3 regions of the Abyssisolibacter fermentans genome follow, and region 2 is predicted to be linked to each of the others. Evidence: riboswitches for the same ligand, from Rfam matches in the RefSeq annotation. Region 2 holds a riboswitch; each other region holds the start of a gene.
The links. A riboswitch is a leader RNA that binds a small molecule or an ion and turns the genes downstream of it on or off. The one in region 2 is predicted to bind glycine.

Region 1 (3,295 bases), on a different contig from region 2:
CATCATATGCTGCTTGATTCCCCTCTAAATAAAATCCATTTTGATTCCACTCATTTCTTTGGTTATATGTCATAAAATTAAGCATTGGATTAAAGTTTAAAGGAATATATGTGAAATAAGGGTTATACATTGGGCACATTAAATATCTACTATAAGGCATATATGGAATTATACAACAATAGTAATACAATAAAAAAACCTCCTAAGCAAAATATCTTATACTATCAATATATCCTTTATAAAATGTAAAGGTTACAAATAGTTAAATTGCTTAGGAGCATAATTTAATTTTTAAAGCTGTGTATAGGAGCAGGTATTCTGCCACCTCTGTTTACAAAAGCATCGCTAGAAAACTTACTTACTGACATAATAGGAGCATTACCTAGAAGTCCACCAAAATTAACGCTATCACCTAAGGATTTACCGTATACTGGAATAATTCTAACAGCAGTTGTTTTATTGTTAATAACTCCTATAGCAGCTTCATCAGCTATGATAGCAGATATAGTTGACGCCTTAGTATCACCAGGGATAGCAATCATATCTAGACCAACTGAGCAAACACATGTCATAGCTTCAAGTTTTTCTATGTTTAATGCTCCCTTAGTTACAGCTTCTATCATACCTTCATCTTCGCTTACAGGTATAAAAGCACCGCTCAATCCGCCTACATTCGATGAAGACATTACACCACCTTTTTTAACAGCATCATTTAACATAGCCAATGCAGCAGTTGTTCCATGAGCTCCACAATGCTCTAGACCTATTTCTTCTAATATTCGTGCTACGCTATCACCGACAGCAGGAGTAGGGGCTAAGGACAAATCTACAATACCAAATGGTACATTAAGACGTTTAGAAGCTTCTCTACCGACTAATTGTCCCATTCTTGTAATCTTAAATGCTGTTTGCTTAATAGTTTCTGCAACAACCTCAAAGCTTTCACCTTTAACTTTTTCTAGAGCTGATTTTATTACACCAGGTCCGCTGATTCCAACATTTATAACACTATCGCCTTCACCAACTCCATGAAAGGCTCCAGCCATAAATGGATTATCTTCAACAGCATTAGCAAAAACTACGAGTTTTGCACATCCTATACTGCCATTATCTCTTGTTAGGTAAGCTGTATCTTTTATAACTTGACCCATTTGTTTAACAGCATCCATATTTATTCCTACTTTTGAGTTTCCAACGTTTACTGATGAACATACTTTTTTTGTTTCATATAAAGACTGTGCAATTGAATCAATAAGTATCGTGTCTCCCTTTGAGTAACCTTTGTGTACCAATGCTGAAAAACCCCCTATAAAGTCTATACCAGTTTCTATAGCTGCTTTATCTAAGGTTTTTGCAAATGCAACATAATCAGTATCTGATGATGCTTGGGCAATCAGTGATATAGGTGTTACAGATATTCTTTTATTTATTATAGGTACTCCATATTCTTTTTCTATGTCATTACCTATTTTAACAAGATTTTGAGCGTATTTAGTAATCTTGTCATATATATTAGCTCTAGCAATTTCACCATTATGATGGCAGCAGTCTAATAGTGATATTCCCATTGTAATTGTTCTTATATCCAATTTTTCTTTTTCAATCATATTAATGGTTTCTAATATATTTCTAGTATTCATGTTAACACTCCTAACTACGATATTTTATGCATAGAATTGAACAAATCTTCTCTTTGAATTTTAATAGTAACGCCAATAGAACTTTGATTATTCTTTAATATTTCAGATATTTCTTGAAAGTCAACATCCATTTTTTCTAAGTCTACAATCATAATCATAGTAAAATAATCTTTCAGTATTGTCTGACTTATATCTAAAATATTAATATTATGCTCCGCTAATAATTTAGATGTTTTTGATATAATACCTACATTGTCCTTTCCTATAACAGTTACAATTGCTTTCATATTTAATTCCTCCTAAGTATAAGTTTGAACCTTTGTCTTTAATAAACTAGGTATAATTAATGATATTAATCCTTTGAAGAAAAAAAAGACTATACATGATAGTCTCTGGAAAATAGGAAATAAAACATAAGTATATGTACTTAATGCCTTATATTTCCCCTGTCCTTTTACCTGAGAGTTTCACCATAAATGGTTTTCCCCTTCGGTGCTCATTTGAGTCTCTCCAGAGGTTCGTCTAATATCGGTTAAATAAAAATTTTCCCAATATTTTCATCCGAAATATTCATTTTGTAGTAATTCTAACATATAAGCATATGATATTCAATATTTTTTCTAAACATAAAGGAAATTGCAACTTATTTACAGTTTAAAATAGATTATAAAAAATCAAAAGATGCTGTATAATAGAAAAGAAATAAATTATATTATATTAAACCCAGATTATTCATAGAAAATTAAATACTATGAGCAGAGAACTAAAATCTATGATTTTATGTGAATCGCTTACTCATTCTTTGAATGAGTTTCATTAATAAAGTTATTCTGTTTATAACAAGGCGCAAGATGTCCCTCACCTCTATAGGTAGCGGGTATCGATTATATTTAACAGGCAGTGCACAATCTTGCGCCTTGTTGAAACGGTGTGTTGCAATTACTACGTAATTGCTTTCGTTGTTATAAGATATCCATTAAATTCTTGACATACCAACTCGGTATGCCTTCGAATTCACTGAAATTTTCTAATTCAGAAACTTACAGAATATTATCGGGAGTTATATGAATAATCAGGGTTAATTTAAAGGATGATAGGATGAAGCTGGACAAGAATAAAGTTGTTGTTGGACTAAGTGGTGGTGTAGATAGTAGTGCCGCAGCATATTTATTAAAACAAAAAGGATTTGAAGTCATTGGGTTAACGATGAAGCTTTATGATGATAATACTGATTCAACTATAGAGGATGCTCAAAAAGTTGCTAATGCCTTAGATATACCTCATTATATTGTTGATTTAAGAAAGGATTTTAAATCTAGTGTAATAGATAACTTTGTTAGTGATTATCTAAGTGGCAAAACACCAAATCCATGCGTCTTATGCAATAAATATATAAAGTATGGCAAATTTATTGAAGCAGCACATAATTTTGGTGCGTATTATATAGCTACTGGTCACTATATTGATCTAAGTTATGATGATGTGAGTAATGAATACAAAATATATAAGCATAAGATTAATACTAAAGACCAGACATACTTAATGTATTCTATAACACAACAAAAACTAAAGCATCTAATATATCCATTAGGCGAATTTTCATCTAAACAGCAGGTAAGAGACTTAGTGAAAAATGTAGATTTTAATATATACAA
Region 2 (3,295 bases):
TTTAATACCTCTTGTTCAAAATTAGTTTTATCTAATGCTAACATTTTAATTCCCCCTTGTTATATTTTAAAATTTATCTTCAATATATTTTTCAGCTTGTGTAGCTGCTATTGCTCCATCAGCACTTGCAGTTACAACTTGTCTTAGTGATTTAACTCTACAATCTCCTGCTGCAAAAACACCTTCTATGTTAGTCTTCATATTAGCATCAGTTATAATATACCCTCTTTCATTCATATCTACTACACCTTTGAATAATTCAGTTTGTGGCATGTAACCAATGAATACGAAAATACCAAATGTTCCATCTTCTTCATCTGCATCTAATTGAGTTAATTCACCTGTTTCTCTATTTTTAACTACTATAGATTCAGCTATACCTTCACCTTTTATTTCAACTATTTCACTATTCCATAAGAAATCAATTTTTTCATTTTTAAAAGCTTTTTCTTGTATAGACTTTGCTGCTCTAAGTGCATCTCTTCTATGAACTATAGTAACTTTTCTTGCGAATTTAGTTAAAAACATAGCTTCTTCAACTGCGGCATCTCCACCGCCAACTACAAACACTTCAAAATCTTCAAAGAATGCACCGTCGCATGTTGCACAGTAAGAAACACCTTTACCAGTCAATTCTTTTTCTCCTGGGCATCCTATTTGCCTTGGTTTTGCTCCTGTGGCAATAATAACTGATTTTGCTCTATATTCTTCTTTTTCACCTTTTATAACCTTAATATCTCCATCTAACTCTATGCTTAATATTGTGTCCTTAATTCTTTTAGCTCCAAATCCTTCAGCTTGCTTTACCATTCTAGCTATCAATGATGGTCCTGTTGCATCTTCAATTGATCCAGGATAATTTTCTACCTCTTCAGTAGTTACTATCTGTCCACCTGCTTTTTCTTTTTCAATTATTATTGTATTCATTCTAGCGCGACCAGCGTATAATCCTGCAGATAAACCAGCTGGACCTGAACCTATTATAGCAACATCATAAATATTTTCCATGTAATTCACTCCTTTATTATTTCTATTTAACGCTTATTTATTCTTTAAAGCATTTTCAATTAATGTTTTATCAATCAATTGAAAATCCTCTAGTATACTCTCTTTCCAATGTGGTCTTTTGGCATTGTTATAAAATTTGTTAGTTGTTTCAATGCTTTTCTCTATAATCATTAATGAATCCATATCTAACTTACCTATTGATTGCTTAGATACAGCGAGTGACTTATAAGGTGTTTCATTTGGTTTAACGCTTCCTGATAATGGATGTGTTAATAATTTATGTCCTTTATGTATCATATCTCTTACTTGTTTCAATATTTCTAAATAGTCAATTTCCTTAAATATTATGTCATATTCCGAAAATTTTTCCTTCACTAAAGGATTATTTGTAATTATAATCAATTTATACACTTCCTTTTGTATAATGTGAAATATTGATATAAAACACCTACTCAGTTCCTTTCTAGGAGTAAAATATTCACTTATAATCATAGATTTTAGCTCTTTGCTCACAAAAAGAGCATAAAACATTAAACAATGCCTTATGCTCTGTTTTAAACCTGAGAGATTCTTCTTTTTTTCAAAAGAGTTGCTCCTACGGTGCTTTTACGCTCTTCAGAGTTCTGTCGAAATACGGTCCCTTTGCCTGAGAGCTTCACATTTGAACGGCAAGCTCAACGCTTACTCCTTCGGCGACACTTTGTTCTCTCCCGTATTCTTCATCCAGTTTTTTATATGCTATTTTTATCAGTTATCTTTTACAATTTTATTATAATACACACTAATTCTTTATACAACAAATTTTTTTAAATATTTCTTTATTTTAAATTTTACTATATACTACCTGATTATTTTGATAGAATATATTTATACATATATTACTCATTTGACTAATATATTATTCATTTAACTAATTAAGATATCAAAAATATAGCATAAATAATACAGCTGTATAATTCAAGATATTCAATAAATTAGAAATGGTGTATAATTTTAATGGAGGCGATCTTATGAAAGAACTAAAAACCACTAATTATAAATTTTTCCAAAATAGGAAGTGTGAATTCTTCCCTTGTCATAAAGTCAATGACGATTCAAGTTTTAATTGTCTTTTCTGTTTTTGCCCTCTTTTTATGCTAAAAGATAAATGCGGAGGCAATTTTAAATACAAAGATGGTATAAAGGATTGTAGTAATTGTCTAATTCCTCATAGTAAAGGTGGATATGACTATATAATGACTAAAATGAAGGATGTAATAGAAAAAGCTAAAATAGATGAATAAGTCCTTGTTTGAATATGGATAATAGCGGCTTAAGCCAAGTTATTATTGGTTTTTCATATATATTTTCTATTGCTATTCTTTGTCGGGTACATGACTTATTATTTCAGATGAGTGTATTAAAAAAGGTTGGCTAAAAAATTATTTTTAAGCCAACCTCTATTTTTATATTAACGCTTTATATTATATCAACTATTTAATAGCATCACGTATAGCTAATGCAATATTTGATGCATGATCTGCTATTCTTTCTAAATTACTTATTACATCTAAAAATACAATTCCTGAACTACCTGAACATAGTTGTTTATTCAATCTGTCTATGTGATTAGCTCTTAACTGTTTTTCCATTTTATCAATATCTTCTTCTAAAACGAATACAGCACTTACATATTCTTCACTTGGGTTTTTATATGCTTTTAAAGATTGTTCAAATGATTCTTGCACTTTGCCAAACATTATATCTAGCTCTTTTAATGCATAATCAGACATTTTTAAATTGTTATCAATTCTATATTGTGCAAATTCAGCTAAATTATCAGCGTGATCTCCAATTCTTTCCAAATCATTAATTGTGTTAAGCAAAGCCGTAACTACCAAATGTTGATTATCAGTTAGTGGTGCATTTAAAAGTTCAACCAAATAGTTTGTAATAGCTTTTTCCATCCAATTAATTTTCTTTTCGTCTTCAAATACTTTATGTGCAAGTTTTTCGTCCGCTTTAAGAAAAGCTTCTTTAGATAAAGCTAATGTTTTCTTAACTAACTTACCCATTCTTAATACTTCTTTTGATGCCATGCCTACAGCAATGGATGGTGTTTCCATAATCCTTGAATCAAGGTATTTAAGGCCCTGAACTTCATCTTCATCATCTGTACCTGGTATAAGCCTAGTGGCTGCTTTAACTATTAATTCCGCAAATGGGAAAAGTATTATCGTATTAGCTATATTAAATATAGTATGAGCATTTGCTATTTGTCTCTTAATATTTGTCGGGTTCATAGATT
Region 3 (3,295 bases), on a different contig from region 2:
TTAATGACAAGCCCTCAAAGTATACAATGAAGCATACAGGAGAAAAAAACAAAAAGTATCCATACTATATTATTTTCAGTATAACAAATAGTTGTAATTTGACATGTAAGCATTGTTTTAAAAGCTGTAATATTTCAAACAAAGATTTTATACCATACGAAAGGTTGATGAGTACATTAAAATGCTTAGCCGGTAAAACTCCAGGTATACAATTAACTGGGGGAGAACCAATGCTACATAATAGATTTTTAGATATTTTAAGATATAGTAAAGAAAATTTTGATGTAAATATAACAACATCAGCAACATTAATAAATGAAAAAAATGCACACGAATTCAAGGGTGTAAGTGGTGTACAAATATCATTGTATTCACATAAAGAGGATGAGCATGAATATGTTACAAGTACTAAAGATTCTTATAATAAAACAATAAACGGTATAAAAGAATTGGTTAAAAATGATGTAAATGTGTCAATAGCAATGATAGCAACCAAGAACAAAATTGATGAAATAGAGGAAATGGCTAAATTTCTAATCAGTATTGGTGTTAAGAAATTAACTGTTGGAGCATTTAGTAAATGTGGTAGAGGTCTTAATTTAGATGATAGTTGGTTATTAAGTAAAGAAGATCACATAGTTGTTGAAAATAAGCTTAAAGAACTAAATAGCAAATATAAAGGTGAAATTGATATAACAAAATGGGAAGATAGTAGTAGTGAATTAAAAATAGAAAAACAAGACAAAGAAGAATTTATTGAAGAAGAAGTTAAAGAAGAAAGGTTCAATTGTGGTGCTGGAACATCAAGTTGGTCTATATCAGAAAAAGGTAATATTAAACCTTGTGATTTCTTTCCTGAGGAGTTATTTAGTTATGGAAATATAATTGATAATGATATAGATGATATAGTTGCAAATTATAAATTATATGGATTAAAGAATAAAGTAGAGCAGTGGAATAAGCAGCTGGAGAATAAGAACAGCTCTGTTTCTAATGTGTGTAAAATGATTGAAGAGTTTAGAATAAGAAATACAGAGGTTACAGCATAATATTAGATTAAAAAAAAAATATATATATTTATTTCAATTTTAGTAAAAAAATATATTGAAAAGGAGGGTTAGTATATGACACTAGCAAGATTTGTAAAGTATGAAAATGCACAAGATGATGTTAGAGGATGTAGACCAGAAATTGTTTACAATTATTATTGGTGTACAGTAGATAAAGTAAATGTTCCTCCATACTAAATTTATAGTACGCTGTATAATTAAAAACATGATAAATAGAGCCTGCAATGAAGTAATGTAGGCTCTATTTATGACAAATTAGAAACTATAAATTTCTAAGTAAATACTCAACTGTGTTAAGATAATGATATTTGTAAAACAAGTAAAGTCTGTATATAAGATAACACTCTTAGTTCTTTAAATAAGACTTATTGTTTTTTCAAAATATTATTTTGCGTTATAAAAATAATCTATAATTGATGCATATATTATATTTTTTTCATATTAAATAGAAAATAATTGTACTCTTCAAACAAATTATGATAACATAAAAAAAGAAGGAAAGAGTTACTAAAAAGATATAAAAAACAACTACATATGTGGATGATAATCATTGGAGATATCCAAGAGGATAACCGTAGAAGCAAAAAATAGATTTGTGCTAAAAATCTGTTTTGAAACTTTCAGGTAATGATACAATGATTTGACACGACCCTGGAGAGACCTATTATTAGGCATCGAAGGAGTAACTTACAACGAATGTTGTAGGGAAGCTTTCAGATAAAAGGACAGGGAGTAGAGTAGCAAGGGATTTTCTATGCTGCATTACTCTCTGTCTTTTTATTTTGCACATAGATAATCCAAAATTCAAATTGTACTGGAGGGTTATATATGTTAGCAATTGTAAAAGGAATGATGTTATTATTATTAGTTTTAATTGTATTTTCAGGTTTTAGTTTAAAAGCACCAAAGGGAGATAAGGCAATGTCAGGTCTAGCGGGTGCAGCTGTTGCAACATTTCTAGTAGAAGCAATTCATAAATATATTAGTGGTGACTTCTTACATTTTGAATTTTTAGGGGAGGTAGGAAATGCATCTGGAAGTATGGGAGGACCTATTGCAGCAATATATGTGTGTATAAATATGGGAGTAAATCCTGTATATGCAATGGTAGCAGGAGCAGCAACTGCAAAGCTGGGGATATTACCAGGATTTATGGCAGGTTATTTGGTAGGATTATTTGCACCTAAGCTTGAGGAAAAACTTCCAAAGGGTGTAGATATAATAATAGGAGCTTTGACTATAGCGCCTATTGCTAGACTAATTGCAGTATTATTCACACCAATTGTAAATAGTACTCTTTTAAGTATAGGAGATATAATAAGGGTAGCAGCTGATCAATCACCATATATTATGGGATTTTTACTAGGAGGAATTATCAAGATTCTATGCACATCACCTTTAAGTTCTATGGCTTTAACAGCAATGCTTGGATTACAGGGTTTAGCTATGGGAATAGCTGCCATAAGCAGTTTTGGAGGAGCATTTACAAATGGAGTTGTTTTTAAGAGATTGAATATTGGTGATTCAAAAAATGTTATATCAGTAATGCTAGAGCCATTAACACAGGCAGACATAATAACAAAGAACCCATTTCCAATATATTTTTCAGACTTTATTGGTGGAGGACTTGCAGGAATAGCAGCAGCACATTTTAAAATAATAAACAATGCACCAGGAACAGCTTCGCCAATACCAGGCCTGCTCGCTCCTTTTGGATTTAATCCACCATTAAAAGTGTTATTAGCACTTGGTTTTGCAATGATAGGAGGGCTAATAGGTGGTTATGTAGGTACAACTGTTATTAAATATATGAAAAATAGAAAAATGAAGATTGCAAGGGTGAGAAATTTGTAGGTAAAAAGAGGGTAAATCAACTATTTGCTATATTTCTTTGAAGATTTGATATAGTAAAGTTTTGTATGTTATATAGCTTGCTATTTTTGGTTCAGCAAGATGTAAGAAATTTTTCTAACTCGGAGAAGGGAGTATTTTTTCGATTTCATATAATGTTAAATTACCCACATGGTTAGTGCAAAACTTACATGTAATAAAAGGGTTTGCATAATAAATATAGAAATACATTATTACATTATAAAATGTTAAGAATTAAAGTAATATTAAGAGTCCTTTAGATAATATATATAAGGTATTTACAAACTTTAGTTCTTAAATACTACTTAATTTAGGTAATAGTCAGAACTAACATACAGAGATTAAAAGTTATA

Region 1: linked by a shared signal. The riboswitch ahead of AYC61_RS09295 (ACT domain-containing protein) and the one ahead of AYC61_RS14035 (GrdX family protein) in region 2 are both predicted to bind glycine.
Region 3: linked by a shared signal. The riboswitch ahead of AYC61_RS13040 (PTS sugar transporter subunit IIC) and the one ahead of AYC61_RS14035 (GrdX family protein) in region 2 are both predicted to bind glycine.

Annotation. Positions count from the first base shown of each region.
Region 1 covers NZ_LOHE01000055.1:35,673-38,967, reverse strand. The annotation lists gene AYC61_RS09305 (chitinase) at 1-190, opposite strand, end outside; gene AYC61_RS09300 (PFL family protein) at 285-1,640, opposite strand; gene AYC61_RS09295 (ACT domain-containing protein) at 1,655-1,927, opposite strand; glycine riboswitch at 2,077-2,164, opposite strand; gene mnmA (tRNA 2-thiouridine(34) synthase MnmA) at 2,739-3,295, shown strand, end outside.
Region 2 covers NZ_LOHE01000074.1:46,614-49,908, forward strand. The annotation lists gene trxA (thioredoxin TrxA) at 1-44, opposite strand, end outside; gene trxB (thioredoxin-disulfide reductase) at 67-1,008, opposite strand; gene AYC61_RS14035 (GrdX family protein) at 1,042-1,419, opposite strand; glycine riboswitch at 1,633-1,731, opposite strand; gene AYC61_RS14040 (cysteine-rich small domain-containing protein) at 2,019-2,291, shown strand; gene AYC61_RS14045 (Na/Pi cotransporter family protein) at 2,481-3,295, opposite strand, start outside.
Region 3 covers NZ_LOHE01000069.1:25,424-28,718, forward strand. The annotation lists gene AYC61_RS13035 (radical SAM/SPASM domain-containing protein) at 1-1,049, shown strand, start outside; gene AYC61_RS22085 (hypothetical protein) at 1,125-1,247, shown strand; glycine riboswitch at 1,712-1,809, shown strand; gene AYC61_RS13040 (PTS sugar transporter subunit IIC) at 1,899-2,924, shown strand.